Regions from separate parts of the Streptomyces sp. NBC_01190 genome, predicted to be linked through region 1. Evidence: predicted binding sites of a transcription regulator. Region 1 holds the regulator's gene; each other region holds the start of a gene.
The links. Region 1 encodes HrcA, which represses chaperone genes, less so after heat shock. Its sites were predicted from a motif close to TTNGCACTCNGNNNNNCNGAGTGCNAA; they were not measured.

Region 1 (5,135 bases):
CCGGCCTCCACCCCCTGGACGCACACCGCGTCCGCGCCGGCCCACTGGGCGGCGAGCGCCTCGGTGGGCGAGGTGACGGTGACCACCGTGTACGTACCGGCCTTGGCGAAGGCGTCCAGGACCGGGCGCTCCGGGCAGCCGAAGGTGAAGCTGACCATCGGGACCGGGTCCTCCAGCAGGACGGCCACCTTCGCCTCGTACGCGTCGTCGTCGCCGAGGTCGGGGTCGCCGAGCGCGGTGGCGTACCAGGCGGCCTCGCCGGCCAGCTGCTCGGCGTAGACGGAGACGGCGGACCGGTCGGCGGTGGCGGGCTGCGGCATGAACAGATTCACCCCGAAGGGCTGCGAGCTGAGGTCGCGGAGCTGGCGGATCTCCTCGTACATCGCCTCGGACGTCTTGTATCCGGCCGCGAGGAATCCGAGCCCGCCGGCCGCGCCGACGGCCGCCGCGAGCTGCGGGTTGGACGCGCCGCCCGCCATCGGGGCCTGGATGACCGGGTGAGCGGAGAACGAGGAGAGGGTGGAGTGGGTGGAGCGATCGGTCGGCGCGGACATGGCCTCATCGTGCCATGCGCTTGCGCCCGGCTCGCGGTGGGTCGCCCATGGTCAGGGGCCGCGGGGACCCCCGCCACAACGCGCCGCGGGGACCCCCTGCCACGACGCGGCAGGGGGTCCCCGTTCACCGGACCGGCGGCCCGGTGAACGGGGGCGGGTCACCGGCCGAATCGGCGGGGTCAGCCGCCGGCTCAGCGGCCGTTGAACGCGTCCTTCAGGCGGGAGAAGAGACCCTGCTGGCCCGGCGCGAACTGGCCGGTCGGGCGCTCCTCGCCGCGGAGCTTGGCGAGCCGGCGCATCAGGTCCTCCTGGTCGGCGTCCAGCTTGTGGGGCGTGATGACCTCGACGTGCACCACGAGGTCGCCCCGGCCGCCGCCGCGCAGATGGGTGATACCGCGCTGGTGGAGCGGGATCGACTGGCCGGACTGGGTGCCGGGGCGGATGTCGATCTCCTCCATGCCGTCCAGCGTCTCCAGCGGGCACTTGGTGCCCAGCGCGGCGGCGGTCATCGGCAGGGTCACCGTGCAGTGCAGATCGTCGCCTCGGCGCTGGAAGACCGCGTGCGGGATCTCGCGGATCTCCACGTAGAGATCGCCGGCCGGGCCGCCGCCGGGGCCGACCTCGCCCTCGCCGGCGAGCTGGATCCGGGTGCCGTTGTCGACGCCCGCGGGGATCTTCACGGTCAGGGTGCGGCGGGAGCGGACCCGGCCGTCGCCCGCGCACTCCGGGCACGGGGTGGGCACCACGGTGCCGAAGCCCTGGCACTGCGGGCACGGCCGCGACGTCATGACCTGGCCGAGGAAGGACCGGGTGACCTGGGAGACCTCGCCCCGGCCGCGGCACATGTCGCAGGTCTGCGCGGAGGTGCCGGGGGCGGCGCCCTCGCCGTTGCAGGTGCCGCAGGTGACCGCGGTGTCGACCTGGATGTCCTTGGTGGTGCCGAAGGCCGCCTCGTCCAGCTCGATCTCCAGCCGGATCATGGCGTCCTGGCCGCGGCGGGTCCGCGAGCGCGGTCCGCGCTGCTGGGACTGGCCGAAGAAGGCGTCCATGATGTCGCTGAAGTTGCCGAAGCCCGCGCCGAAGCCGGCCGCGCCGCCGCCACCGCCCGCCGCGGACAGCGGATCGCCGCCGAGGTCGTAGACCTGCTTCTTCTGCGGATCGGAGAGCACCTCGTAAGCGGCGTTGATCTCCTTGAACCGCTCCTGTGTCTTCGGGTCCGGGTTGACATCCGGGTGCAGCTCACGGGCGAGCCGCCGGAATGCCTTCTTGATCTCGTCCGGTCCGGCGTCGCGGCGCACGCCGAGTACGGCGTAGTAGTCCGTGGCCACTTACGACTCCGCCAGGATCTGTCCGACGTAACGTGCCACTGCGCGTACCGCTCCCATCGTTCCGGGGTAGTCCATGCGGGTCGGTCCGACCACGCCGAGTTTGGCGACTGCCTCGTCGCCCGAACCGTAGCCGACCGCCACCACGGACGTGGAATTGAGGCCCTCGTGAAAGTTCTCATGACCGATACGGACCGTCATGGCCCCGTCGGCGGTCTCGCCCAGCAGCTTGAGAAGCACCATCTGCTCCTCGAGCGCCTCCAGCACCGGGCGGATCGTCAGCGGGAAGTCGTGGTTGAACCGGGTGAGGTTCGCCGCGCCGCCGAGCATGATGCGCTCCTCCTTCTCCTCGACCAGCGTTTCGAGGAGGGTGGCGAGCACCCCGGAGACGGTGGGCCGGTCGTCCGGTTCGAAGCTCTCCGGCAGCTCCTGCACCAGCGGCGGGACGTCGGGGAAGCGGCGGCCGACCACCCGGCTGTTGAGCCGGGCCCGCAGATCCGCGAGCAGGGTCTCGCCGACCGGGGCGGCGCAGTCGATCAGCCGCTGCTCCACCCGGCCGGTGTCGGTGATCAGCACCAGCATGACGCGGGTCGGGCCGAGCGACAGCAGCTCCACATGCCGGACCGATGACCGGACCAGCGAGGGATACTGCACCACCGCGACCTGCCGGGTGAGCTGGGCCAGCAGCCGTACCGTGCGGGCCACCACGTCGTCGAGGTCGACGGCGCCGCCCAGGAAGTTCTGGATCGCGCGCCGCTCGGCCCCCGACAGCGGCTTGACGCCCGCCAGCTTGTCGACGAAGAGCCGGTAGCCCTTGTCGGTGGGGATCCGTCCGGCGCTGGTGTGCGGCTGGGCGATGTAGCCCTCGTCCTCCAGCACGGCCATGTCGTTGCGCACGGTGGCGGGCGACACCCCGAGCTGGTGGCGCTCGGTCAGCGCCTTGGAACCGACCGGCTCCTCGGTGCCGACGTAGTCCTGAACGATGGCACGCAGCACTTCGAGTCGGCGTTCACTCAGCATCGCGCACCTCCCAGCCGTGGCCTGAGCCGTCTGGCCTGGCACTCGTCCGTTTCGAGTGCCAGCTTTCCCGCTGCAAGTGTACGGCGAGGCGGCAAGGGCTCGGCAAGACCGGCTCCGGAAAGGCTTCGCCAGGTACCGAGTTCGTACGGTGTGGGGCCGGATGTCGGCCGGATGCGGGGGCCCGGGCGCGCGTTCAGGGGTCTCGACGGGGGTTCACGGGCCGGCTCGCGCGCATCCGTGGGACTCCTCGGGGGACGCGCGGCTCGGATCGGCGGGTGCGCGCACCGGTGGGTACCGCGGCGCGCGTACCCAGGGTCACGGCGATAGCGTCGCCCCTGTGGAATCTGTGGAATCTGTGGAGAGCGCGGAGGAGCCGGACGCCGGGAGTTCGGTGTGGGAGCAGCTGGCTCCCGGAGTGGCCCGTCGGCGGCTGCCCCATCTCGATGTGACGGTCGGCCTGGTGGTCGGGGCGGACGCGGTGCTGCTGATCGACACCGGGTCCACGCTGCGCGAGGGCGCTGAGCTGCGGGACCAGGTCGCCGCGCTGACCGGCCGCGATGTGACGCACGTCGTGCTCACCCATGGACACTTCGACCATGTCTTCGGCGCCGCCGCCTTCCCGGCCGCCGAGGTGTACGGGCAGAGCTCCCTCGACGCCGTGCTGCGCGGCGGGCGGGAGGCGATGCGGGAGAACGCGGTGGGGCTCGGCACCGATCCGCTGGAGGCCGAGCGGGCGGCGCGGGCCCTGGCGGGCCTGGACCGGCCGGTGCCCGACGCGCTCGACCTCGATCTCGGCGAGCGCCCGGTGCGGCTGGTGCATCCCGGTGCGGGCCACACCGGACACGACCTCGTGGTGGTGGTGCCCGGCGCGACCCCGAGCGATCCGACCGTGGTGTTCTGCGGCGACCTGGTGGAGGAGTCGGGCCAGCCGCAGGCCGGCGAGGACGCGGTACCGGGCGCGTGGCCGGCCGCGGTGGACGCCTTGCTCGCCCTCGGCGGCGAGACCGCCCGCTACGTACCGGGGCACGGCGCGGTGGTGGACGCCCGCTTTCTGCGGGCCCAGCGGGAGACGCTCGCGCGGCGCTTCGCCGGACCGGAGGCGCCGGCTACCTGATCGCGGCCTCCCAGTCCGTCCGCTGGAGGGCCACCACCGCCATGTCGTCGTCGAAGACCCCGTCCGCATAGGCGAACAAGTCGTCGGTCATCACCCTGAGCAGCGTCTGCGGCGGGTGGTCGCCCGCCCACTGGGCCGCCCGCTCGACCAGCGGGTAGAAGACGCCGTGCCGGTTCCGCGCCTCGCTGACGCCGTCGGTGTAGAGGATCAGCCGGTCGCCGGGGCCGAAGTCGAAGGTGCTGGTGAAGTAGGTGGTGCCCTGCCCCAGGCCGCCGAGGCCGAGCGGCGGCGCGGGCTCGGCCACCTCCAGGACCGTGGCGGCGCCGTCCCGCAGGAGCAGCGGGCCCGGGTGACCGCAACTGATCACCCGCACACAGGGCTCGTCGTCCGGGATCTCCACGATCGCCGCCGTCACGAACCGCTCCGCCGCGTCGGCGCCGGAGTCGGCGCCCGGGTCGGCGCCCGGTACCGGTTCCGTCAGCTCGGCCAGGCTCCAGCGGAACCCTTCCTCCAGCGATCCGACCAGCTCCGGCAGCGGTCCCTTGCGGTAGGCGGCGGCCCGGAAGGCGCCCAGCACACTCTCGGTGTCCCCGATCGAGGACAGGCCCCGGCCCCTGACGTCGCCGATCAGCAGCCGGGTGGCGTCGTCGGTCCTGGCCACCGCGTAGAGGTCGCCGCCGAGCCGGGTCCCGTCCTCGGCCGCGCGGTACTCCGAGGCGATGGAGAGCGGTCCCGCCTGCTGGGGCAGCGGCCGCAGCACCACGCCCTGGGCGGCGGCCGAGACCCGGCGCAGCCGCTCCAGCTCGCGCTGCCGGCGCTCGCGCAGGTGGCTGAAGAGAACGAGGAGCGCCGAGAGCGACACCAGGGAGGCAAGCTCCACCAGCACGCTCTCGGTGGTGAGCGTGTGCCGCTCGCCGGCGGCGACCAGAATGGAGATCACCGCGGCCACGGCAGCCCCCACCCCCCAGCGCGGCCCCTTGAAAGCGGCCACCAGCGCGACCGGCACGACCAGCACATGGGCGAGATGGATCATCGGCGGCAGGAAGGCATCGGCTACCGGCACGGCGATGGTGACCAGCAGCGACAGCGGGAGCAGCCATCGGCCACCCGCTCCCGCGGACT
Region 2 (5,135 bases), 2.8 Mb from region 1:
GCGGCCCGGTCATCGACCGCTACGCCCGGGACGGCGATCCCTCGGCCATCGCCTTCCCGCGCGGGCTGACCGGCGGCCGGGACCCGCTGTACGACTTCTCCTTCTCCGGTCTGAAGACGGCCGTCGCCCGCTGGGTGGAGGGCCGGCGCCGGGACGGCCAGGAGGTGCCGGTCGCGGATGTGGCCGCGTCCTTCCAGGAGGCCGTGGTGGACGTGCTGACCCGCAAGGCGATCAGGGCGTGCAAGGACAACGGCGTCGACCATCTGATGATCGGCGGCGGGGTGGCCGCCAACTCCCGGCTGCGGTCGCTCGCGCTGGAACGGTGCGCGGACGCCGGTATCCGGCTGCGGGTGCCGCGTCCCGGGCTGTGCACGGACAACGGCGCCATGGTCGCCGCGCTGGGCGCCGAGATGGTGGCCAGGGGCCGTCCCGCCTCGACGCTCGACCTGCCGGCCGACTCCTCACTGCCCGTCACCGAGGTCTCCGTGCCGGGGCATACCCATGAGCGCGGCGAGGCGTCCGGGCCCGGCGGGGGCCGGCGGACCGCCCTGCGTACGGTGCCGGCCGCCCCGGGGCAGCCGGTCGCTCACCACCACGGCCACGTACACGAGTTGAGCAAGGACAACCTCTACGGATGACCGTCACCCTGATGTGGGAAGCCGCGGCCGCCGAGGGATGTGGACCCCGACTCCTCGACTGGGCGCGGGAGCAGGAACTGGCCGCCGTCCCCCGGCGGCTGGAGTTCCTCACCGCGCCGGGCGACCGGGTGCTGGTGATCAGTTGGTGGGAGGAGCCGTACGACGACCAGGTGCCGGAACTGCCGGACCCACCGGCTGAGTTGGTCCGCCGTCAGGTGCACCGCTGGCGCTTCGTCTCGGTGTCGGTGAAGAACTGACGGCCGGTCGAGCGCGGTGCCAGGGGATCGGCGTCCACTGATGGACCGTCAATCGAGTCGTCGGTCGGGCCCCCGACCGAGTCGTGGACCGGGCCGTCGAGGGCCTCAATCGCCCTTCAGCGGCTGCCCGATGAGCATGGCCGGCGCCCCCGCCACCCGGGTCAGGAACACCGTCGCCGCGTTCGGCCCCCGCGGCTTCACCCGGCGCCGCACCTCCTCCGGCTCCACCGCGGAGCCGCGCTTCTTGACCGTCAGCGTGCCCACCTCCCGCTCCCGCAGCAGCGCCTTGAGCCGCTTGAGGTTGAAGGGCAGCACGTCGCCGATCTCGTACCCGGCGGCGTACGGGGTGGGCCGCGGCTCGTCCGCGGTCACGTAGGCGATGGTGGGGTCGATCAGCCCGCCGCCCAGTTCCGCCGCCACCGCGGCGACGAGGTGGGCGCGGATGACCGCGCCGTCCGGCTCGTAGAGGAAGCGGCCCACCGGCCGTACCGGCGGCGGGTCCTGAGGCATCGCGGCGGCCCGCAGCGTGGCCCCTGAGGGCAGCAGGGTGGCGCGTACGGCGCCGGGCTCGGTGCCGAACCAGAGCGCCGCCTCCTTCACGTCACCGCGGTCGGAGACCCACTCCGCCTCGGCGTCCTTCGGCACCGCCTCGTGCGGGATGCCGGGCGCCACCTTCACCGCGGCGAAGGGCACCGTACGGGCCGCTGTCAGCGCCCAGGAGAGCGGTGGCGAGTACGCCTCGGGGTCGAAGGTCCTGCCGCGTCCGGTGCGGCGCGCCGGGTCGACGAACACCGCGTCGTAAGGGCCCGGGTCGATCCCGGTCACGTCGGCGCACCGCACCTCGATCCGGTCGGCGAGCCCGAGCGCCTCGGCGTTGGCGCCGGCCACCGCGCAGGTGAGCGGGTCGCGGTCCACCGCGAGCACCTCGATGCCGGCCCGGGCCAGCGCGATCGCGTCGCCGCCGACGCCGCCGCACAGATCGGCCAGCCGGCCCACGCCCAGCGCCCGGAAGCGCCCGGCCCGGTGGGCGGCGACGGTGGCCCGGGTGGCCTGCTCGACGCCGTCCGGCGTGAAGTACATCCGGTGGGCGTCGGCCGCGCCGAACTTCGCCACCGCCCGCTGCCGCAGCCGGGCCTGCCCGAGCGCCGCCGAGACCAGCCCGGCGTCGTACGTCCGGCGCAGCCGGGTGGCCACGGCGAGGTCGTCGGCGTGGTCGTGCTCGCGCAGCGCGGTGAGCAGTGCCTGGCCGTCGGCGGTGAGCAGCGCACGGAAGGTTTCGGGGTCCACCGGACCATTGTCGGTGAGCCGGCGGAGTCCCGATCGCCACCCGTCCGGCCCATGTCGCTGGCACTCCGCTTGACCGAGTGCTAAGAGCCGTCCTAGTCTCGGGTCTGGCACTCGGCACCGCTGAGTGCCAGAACTCAGCGACGGGCAGGTCCGGCACCCGCGACGACGGGCCTACCAGGTCGCCGACCCAGACAGACACTCCCGTGAGCCCTTTGAAGGGGGAGGTCGGATCGTGACGACCGCCAGCACCAAGGTTGCCATCAAGCCGCTTGAGGACCGCATTGTGGTCCAGCCGCTCGATGCAGAGCAGACCACGGCCTCCGGCCTGGTCATTCCGGACACCGCCAAGGAGAAGCCCCAGGAGGGCGTCGTCCTGGCTGTGGGCCCGGGCCGCTTCGAGGACGGCAACCGGCTGCCGCTCGACGTCACCGTCGGAGACGTCGTGCTCTACAGCAAGTACGGCGGCACCGAGGTGAAGTACAACGGCGAGGAGTACCTCGTCCTCTCGGCGCGCGACGTCCTCGCGATCGTCGAGAAGTAAGTCTTCCGGCTTCACCGCACAGCCGTGATCCCGCCCCGGGTTCTCCGTGTCCTACAGGCCGGGGGCCCCGGGGCGGTTTCGTTGACCGTCCTGCCGATGACAGACGACGACACCTGACTGACGAGTAGACGAGGTAGTTCCCAGGCATGCCCAAGATCCTGAAGTTCGACGAGGACGCCCGTCGCGCCCTTGAGCGCGGCGTCAACAAGCTCGCCGACACCGTGAAGGTGACCATCGGTCCCAAGGGCCGCAATGTCGTCATCGACAAGAAGTTCGGCGCCCCGACCATCACCAACGACGGTGTCACCATCGCCCGCGAGGTCGAGCTGGACGACCCGTACGAGAACCTGGGCGCGCAGCTCGTCAAGGAGGTGGCGACCAAGACCAACGACATCGCGGGTGACGGCACCACCACCGCGACCGTGCTGGCCCAGGCGCTGGTCCGCGAAGGCCTGCGCAACGTCGCCGCGGGCGCTTCCCCGGCCGCCCTGAAGAAGGGCATCGACGCCGCCGTCAAGGCCGTCTCCGACGAGCTGCTCGCCTCCGCCCGCGCGATCGAGGGCAAGGAGGACATCGCCGCGGTCGCCGCGCTGTCCGCCCAGGACAAGCAGGTCGGCGAGCTCATCGCCGAGGCGATGGACAAGGTCGGCAAGGACGGTGTGATCACCGTCGAGGAGTCCAACACCTTCGGCCTGGAGCTGGAGTTCACCGAGGGCATGGCCTTCGACAAGGGCTACCTCTCGCCGTACTTCGTCACCGACCAGGAGCGGATGGAGGCCGTCCTCGACGACCCGTACATCCTCATCCACCAGGGCAAGATCGCCTCGATCCAGGACATGCTGCCGCTGCTGGAGAAGGTCATCCAGGCCGGTGGCTCCAAGCCGCTGCTGATCATCGCCGAGGACGTCGAGGGCGAGGCGCTCTCCACCCTGGTCGTCAACAAGATCCGCGGCACGTTCAACGCCGTCGCGGTCAAGGCCCCGGGCTTCGGTGACCGCCGCAAGGCCATGCTCGGCGACATCGCCACCCTCACCGGTGCGACCGTCATCGCCGAGGAGGTCGGTCTCAAGCTGGACCAGGCCGGTCTGGACCTGCTGGGCAGCGCCCGCCGGGTCACCGTCACCAAGGACGACACCACCATCGTCGACGGCGCCGGTGACAAGTCCGAGATCGACGCCCGCGTCAACCAGATCAAGGCGGAGATCGGCACCACCGACTCCGACTGGGACCGCGAGAAGCTCCAGGAGCGGCTGGCCAAGCTGGCCGGCGGGGTCTGCGTGATCAAGGTCGGCGCGGCCACCGAGGTCGAGCTCAAGGAGAAGAAGCACCGTCTCGAGGACGCGATCTCCGCGACTCGCGCGGCCGTCGAGGAGGGCATCGTCTCCGGCGGTGGCTCCGCCCTGGTCCACGCGGTCAAGGTGCTCGCCGACAACCTCGGCAAGACCGGTGACGAGGCCACCGGTGTCGCGGTCGTCCGCCGCGCCGCCGTCGAGCCGCTGCGCTGGATCGCCGAGAACGCGGGCCTCGAGGGCTACGTGATCACCGCGAAGGTCGCCGACCTGGACAAGGGCCACGGCTTCAACGCGGCCACCGGCGAGTACGGCGACCTGGTCAAGGCCGGCGTCATCGACCCGGTCAAGGTCACCCGCTCCGCCCTGGAGAACGCGGCGTCGATCGCCTCCCTGCTGCTCACGACCGAGACCCTGGTCGTCGAGAAGAAGGAAGAGGAGCCCGCGGACGCCGGCCACGGCGGCCACGGCCACTCCCACTGACCCACCCCTCGCACCAAGCCCCACCTCGCCCGGCCCGGCCGCCCTCCCCTATGAGGGCGCCGGGCCGCGCCCATTCTGGCCGATCGGGGGGCTTGGCCGGGGGGTCAGGGCTTGGGGTCGTAGTTGCGGGTGGCGGCGGTGAGGAGGGGGGTGGGGGTGTGGCGGGCCAGGGCGACGGCGAGTTTGTAGCGGGGGTCGGGGATGCTGAGGGTGCGGCCGCGGGCCAGGTCGCGGAGAGCGGTGGCGACGACGCGGTGGGGGTTGAGCCAGGCCCAGGAGGGGACGCGGGTGGAGTCCATGCCGGCCCGGTCGTGGAACTCGGTGCGGGTCAGGCCCGGGCAGAGGGCCAGGAAGCGGACGCCGGAGCCGCGCAGCTCCTGGGCGATGCCCTCGGTGAAGCTGACGACCCACGCCTTGCTCGCGCCATAGGTGCCGCGGGGCATGAAGGCCGCGGTGGAGGCCACGTTGATGACGAAGCCGTGCCGCCGCTCGCGCATCGAGGGCACGGCGGCCGCGGTGAGCCGCAGCACCGCCTCGCAGTGGACCCTCAGCAGCCGGATCTCATCGGTGACCGGCGCGTCGAGGAAGCTGCCCCGGATGCCGAAGCCCGCGCTGTTGACCAGCACGTGCACCCGGCGCG
Region 3 (5,135 bases), 860 kb from region 1:
CCTGCCGTGGTGGGCCCTGGATACGGGCGGTGTGATCCATCGGACGAGTTTCAGGAGTCTCGCCTTACGGACGGCCTGCTCGGATCCACTGCTTCTCCGTTACAGTCTTGAACACGACCCGGGCTCCCGTCATGCCGAGAGCCTGGCACAAACGCCTTGGATCATCGCATCCAGTGCCATACCGCTCATCCAGAGGGGCAGAGGGAACGGCCCGTTGAAGCCCCGGCAACCCTCCCGCCGACCGCGAGGTCACACGGTGGGGAAGGTGCCAATTCCGTCTTGTGGCGATGTACGTCACGAGGAAGATGAGGAGAAAGGGCCTCGCCATCATGGCTGCGCAGACTGTCGCAAGCACCGCCGCCCCCCGGACCCCGCTCGGCGCCCCGTTCGGACCGGCCGCCGCACTGAGCTGCCGGGAATGCGGCACCCGCTTCCCGCTGAGCCCCATCTTCGCCTGCGAGGAGTGTTTCGGGCCGCTCGAAGTCGCCTACGACCTCCCGCTCGGCGACCCGGAAGCCCTGCGCCGCCGGATCGAGGCCGGCCCCACCAGCATCTGGCGGTACGCCCCGCTGCTCCCGGTGGCCGCCGATGTCGCGGAGCACCCCAACCTCGCCCCCGGCTGGACCAAGCTCGTCAAGGCCGACAACCTCGCCCGCGAGCTGGGCATCACCGGCGGTCTGTACGTCAAGGACGACTCCGGCAACCCGACGCACTCCTTCAAGGACCGGGTCGTCGCCATCGCCCTCGAAGCCGCCCGCACCTTCGGGCTGACCACCCTGTCCTGCTCCTCCACCGGCAACCTGGCCGGCGCGGTGGGCGCCGCCGCGGCCCGCGCGGGCCTGCGCTCGTGCGTGTTCATCCCGCACGACCTGGAGGCCGGCAAGGTCGTCATGGCCGCGGTCTACGGCGGCGAGCTGGTCGGCATCGAGGGCTCGTACGACGATGTGAACCGGTTCTGTTCCGAGCTGATCGGCGACCCGATCGGCGAGGGCTGGGGCTTCGTCAACGTCAATCTGCGCCCGTACTACGGCGAGGGCTCCAAGACGCTGGCCTACGAGATCGCCGAGCAGCTCGGCTGGCGGCTGCCGGACAACCTGGTCATCCCGATCGCCTCCGGCTCCCAGCTCACCAAGATCGACAAGGGCCTCCAGGAGCTGATCAAGCTCGGCCTGGTCGAGGAGAAGCCCTACAGGATCTACGGGGCCCAGGCCGAGGGCTGCTCCCCGGTCTCGGCGGCCTTCAAGGCCGGAAAGGACGTGGTCCGGCCGGTGAAGCCGGACACCATCGCCAAGTCGCTGGCGATCGGCAACCCGGCCGACGGCCCGTACGTCCTGGACGTCACCCGGCGCACCGGCGGCGCGGTGGAGGACGTGAACGACGAGCAGATCGTCGCCGCGATCAAGCTGCTGGCCAGGACCGAGGGCATCTTCGGCGAGACCGCGGGCGGGGTGACCGTCGGTGTGCTGCGCAAGCTGATCGAGACCGGGCAGCTCGACCCGGCCGCCGAGACCGTCGTGCTGAACACCGGCGACGGGCTGAAGACCCTGGACGCGGTGGCGCCGACCACCGGTCCCACCGCGATCATCCGTCCCACCGTCGCCGCGTTCCGAGAGGCTGGCCTCGCATGACTGCTTCTGTTCGAATCCCGACCATCCTGCGTACCTACACCGGCGGCAAGGCGGAGGTGTCGGCCGAGGGCTCGACGCTGGCCGAGGTGATCGGATCGCTCGAAGCGCTGCACACCGGTATTTCGGCGCGGGTGCTCGACGACAGCGGAAAGCTGCGCCGCTTCGTGAACGTTTATGTGAACGACGACGATGTGCGTTTTTCCGAAGGCCTGGAGACCGCGGTGCCGGACGGCGCCAGTGTCTCGATCATTCCCGCCGTCGCCGGCGGCTGAACCCGCCGGGCGCGGCTTTGGAGGAAGCTCCGAGGCTGTTCGGCTTTCGGTGCCCCGGTCACCCATTGCGGTGATCGGGGCGCTGTTTTTGTTACCGGGCCGCCGCTGTGCGGCGGGGTGTTGTCGGGACCCTACCGGGATTCCGGCCGGCGGCTGTCGGTGCGGGGAGATAGTTGAAAGGTTGTACAGTTTCCCGCGTCAAGTCTCCACACGGCCTTCACCGTCCGGCGATTTATCGCCAAATTCACGAACGAATTATCCGGTTAACCCTTTATGTCCGGTCCGAGTTGCCCGGCCTTGTCATTTCTTCTGATGTTATATCCGATGAGTCAGACCCTGAATTCTCGTCCAATTGACCTGTTGCACTGGGCATCCGTGCAGATACATTCAGCCGCGGTCGACGCGTTCCGGCGCACGCCTCCCAGGGTTCCCACCTGTTCTTGGTAAGGGTCACCCTGGCGGGTGAGGTCTGACCCGGGCCCGCGGAGTGCGGGGCTGCGATAGGGCCAGTAATAGGGGAGTTGGGAATGGCTCAGGGCACCGTCAAGTGGTTCAACGCGGAGAAGGGCTACGGCTTCATCGCGGTCGACGGTGGTGCGGATGTTTTCGTCCACTACAGCGCGATCCAGATGGACGGCTACCGCACCCTCGAAGAAGGCCAGCGAGTCGAGTTCGAGATCTCGCAGGGTCAGAAGGGGCCGCAGGCGGACATGGTCCGGCTGGCAGGCTGACATCCCGGCGCGTTCGGCCACCGACGCGACGTACATACGCAGTGAACGCGGGAGGGTCCGCACCCGGTGAGGGTGTGGACCCTTCCGTGTATACCTGCGTGTTCGAGTGCCGGCGGCACTCGTACGGGGTCTGCCAGGAGGGGTGAACGAGCCCTGGAAGCTTGCACTCGCCGGGGGAGAGTGCTAATCATTGGCGTTAGCACTCTCCTAGCGAGAGTGACAACTTGGACCGGGTCGGCGAGGCCCGCTCGGCCGTCGGGAAGGAACCGGCGGCCGGCTGGCCGTCCGTCGCGGGCGCCACGCGGTCCGATCCACCGCCCCCTGCCTCGGTGGGGGAACCCCCAGTCCGCGGAGGACACTTCACAATGGCTAAGATCATCGCGTTCGACGAGGAGGCGCGGCGCGGACTCGAGCGCGGGATGAACCAGCTCGCCGACGCCGTCAAGGTCACTCTCGGCCCCAAGGGCCGGAACGTCGTCCTTGAGAAGAAGTGGGGCGCCCCCACGATCACCAACGACGGTGTCTCCATCGCCAAGGAGATCGAGCTCGAGGACCCGTACGAGAAGATCGGCGCCGAGCTGGTCAAGGAAGTCGCGAAGAAGACCGACGACGTCGCCGGTGACGGCACGACGACCGCGACCGTTCTCGCCCAGGCCCTGGTCAAGGAAGGGCTGCGCAACGTAGCCGCCGGCGCCAACCCGATGGCCCTCAAGCGCGGCATCGAGAAGGCCGTCGAGGCCGTCTCCGCCGCCCTGCTGGAGCAGGCCAAGGACGTGGAGACCAAGGAGCAGATCGCCTCCACCGCCTCCATCTCCGCCGCCGACACCCAGATCGGCGAGCTGATCGCCGAGGCCATGGACAAGGTCGGCAAGGAAGGCGTCATCACCGTCGAGGAGTCGCAGACCTTCGGGCTCGAACTCGAGCTCACCGAGGGCATGCGCTTCGACAAGGGCTTCATCTCGGCCTACTTCGCCACCGACCTGGAGCGGATGGAGGCGTCGCTCGACGACCCGTACATCCTGATCGTCAACTCCAAGATCTCCGCGGTGAAGGACCTGCTGCCGCTGCTGGAGAAGGTCATGCAGTCCGGCAAGCCGCTGCTGATCATCGCCGAGGACGTCGAGGGCGAGGCGCTCTCCACCCTGGTCGTCAACAAGATCCGCGGCACCTTCAAGTCCGTCGCCGTCAAGGCCCCGGGCTTCGGCGACCGCCGCAAGGCCATGCTCGGCGACATCGCCATCCTCACCGGTGGCACGGTCATCTCCGAGGAGGTCGGCCTCAAGCTGGAGAACGCGGGCCTCGACCTGCTCGGCCGCGCCCGCACGGTGGTCATCACCAAGGACGAGACCACCATCGTCGACGGCGCCGGTGACAGCGAGCAGGTCGCCGGCCGGGTCAACCAGATCCGCGCCGAGATCGAGAACAGCGACTCGGACTACGACCGGGAGAAGCTCCAGGAGCGCCTGGCGAAGCTGGCCGGCGGCGTGGCCGTCATCAAGGCCGGCGCCGCGACCGAGGTCGAGCTGAAGGAGCGCAAGCACCGCATCGAGGACGCGGTGCGCAACGCCAAGGCCGCCGTCGAGGAGGGCATCGTCGCCGGTGGTGGCGTGGCCCTGCTCCAGGCGACCGCGGTCTTCGACAAGCTGGAGCTCGAAGGCGACGAGGCGACCGGCGCCAACGCGGTGCGGCTCGCGCTTGAGGCCCCGCTGAAGCAGATCGCCATCAACGGTGGTCTCGAAGGCGGCGTCATCGTCGAGAAGGTGCGGAACCTGCCCGTCGGACACGGCCTCAACGCCGCGACCGGTGAGTACGTCGACATGATCGCCGAGGGCATCATCGACCCGGCGAAGGTCACCCGCTCCGCGCTGCAGAACGCGGCGTCGATCGCGGCGCTGTTCCTCACGACGGAGGCGGTCATCGCCGACAAGCCGGAGAAGGCCGCAGCGGCCGCGCCCGGTGGCATGCCCGGCGGTGACATGGACTTCTGATCCGCAGGATCAGAAGCCCCGCTCCACCCTTGAAAAGCGGTGCCCTTCCCCTCCGGGGAGGGGCACCGCTTTCTCCTCCGCCCCGTCGTGGGGCGCCCCGCGGCGTGCGCCCGCAACGTCCCGCCCCGTCCCCGCCTGCGGGTGCTCCTTTTTGGCCTGCTTCCCCAACCGCCAAGCGCGACGCCGCCCCCTACCGGGGTGGGGGGTTCCGGTTGGGTCGAAGCGCGCCTTCGCCGTGGCTGTGCGCGCAGTTCCCCGCGCCCCTTTGGGGCACTGTTCCGCCGCCGCGGCAGTAGGGCGGTGCCCTACAGGGGCGCGAGGAACTGCGCGAGCAACCACGACGCACCCGCAGACGGGGATCAGCCGGACCACCACGGACCCGCCCCGAAAAGGGGCGCGAGGAACTGCGCGCTTAGCCACGACGGAGCCGCACCCCGAACACCGCCGAACCCCCAACCGCTACCGCGCCGCCGCCGAGGCCAACGCAGCGCGAAGGTGACCCCCCGCCGCAGCGAG

Region 2: the regulator HrcA is predicted to act here: its motif matches at 2,240-2,266, upstream of groES (co-chaperone GroES).
Region 3: the regulator HrcA is predicted to act here: its motif matches at 2,828-2,854, upstream of groL (chaperonin GroEL).

What each region holds. Positions count from the first base shown of each region.
Region 1 is NZ_CP108580.1:2,337,565-2,342,699, forward strand. Features, by position in the region: gene OG519_RS09840 (nitronate monooxygenase) at 1-554, opposite strand, end outside; gene dnaJ (molecular chaperone DnaJ) at 746-1,882, opposite strand; gene hrcA (heat-inducible transcriptional repressor HrcA) at 1,883-2,899, opposite strand; gene OG519_RS09855 (MBL fold metallo-hydrolase) at 3,237-4,013, shown strand; gene OG519_RS09860 (PP2C family protein-serine/threonine phosphatase) at 4,006-5,135, opposite strand, start outside.
Region 2 is NZ_CP108580.1:5,109,050-5,114,184, forward strand. Features, by position in the region: gene tsaD (tRNA (adenosine(37)-N6)-threonylcarbamoyltransferase complex transferase subunit TsaD) at 1-638, shown strand, start outside; gene OG519_RS21500 (hypothetical protein) at 635-895, shown strand; gene OG519_RS21505 (THUMP-like domain-containing protein) at 1,001-2,182, opposite strand; gene groES (co-chaperone GroES) at 2,415-2,723, shown strand; gene groL (chaperonin GroEL) at 2,870-4,495, shown strand; gene OG519_RS21520 (SDR family NAD(P)-dependent oxidoreductase) at 4,600-5,135, opposite strand, start outside.
Region 3 is NZ_CP108580.1:3,196,890-3,202,024, reverse strand. Features, by position in the region: SAM riboswitch class I at 183-312, shown strand; gene thrC (threonine synthase) at 330-1,628, shown strand; gene OG519_RS13285 (MoaD/ThiS family protein) at 1,625-1,900, shown strand; gene OG519_RS13280 (cold-shock protein) at 2,428-2,631, shown strand; gene groL (chaperonin GroEL) at 2,997-4,619, shown strand; gene murQ (N-acetylmuramic acid 6-phosphate etherase) at 5,079-5,135, opposite strand, start outside.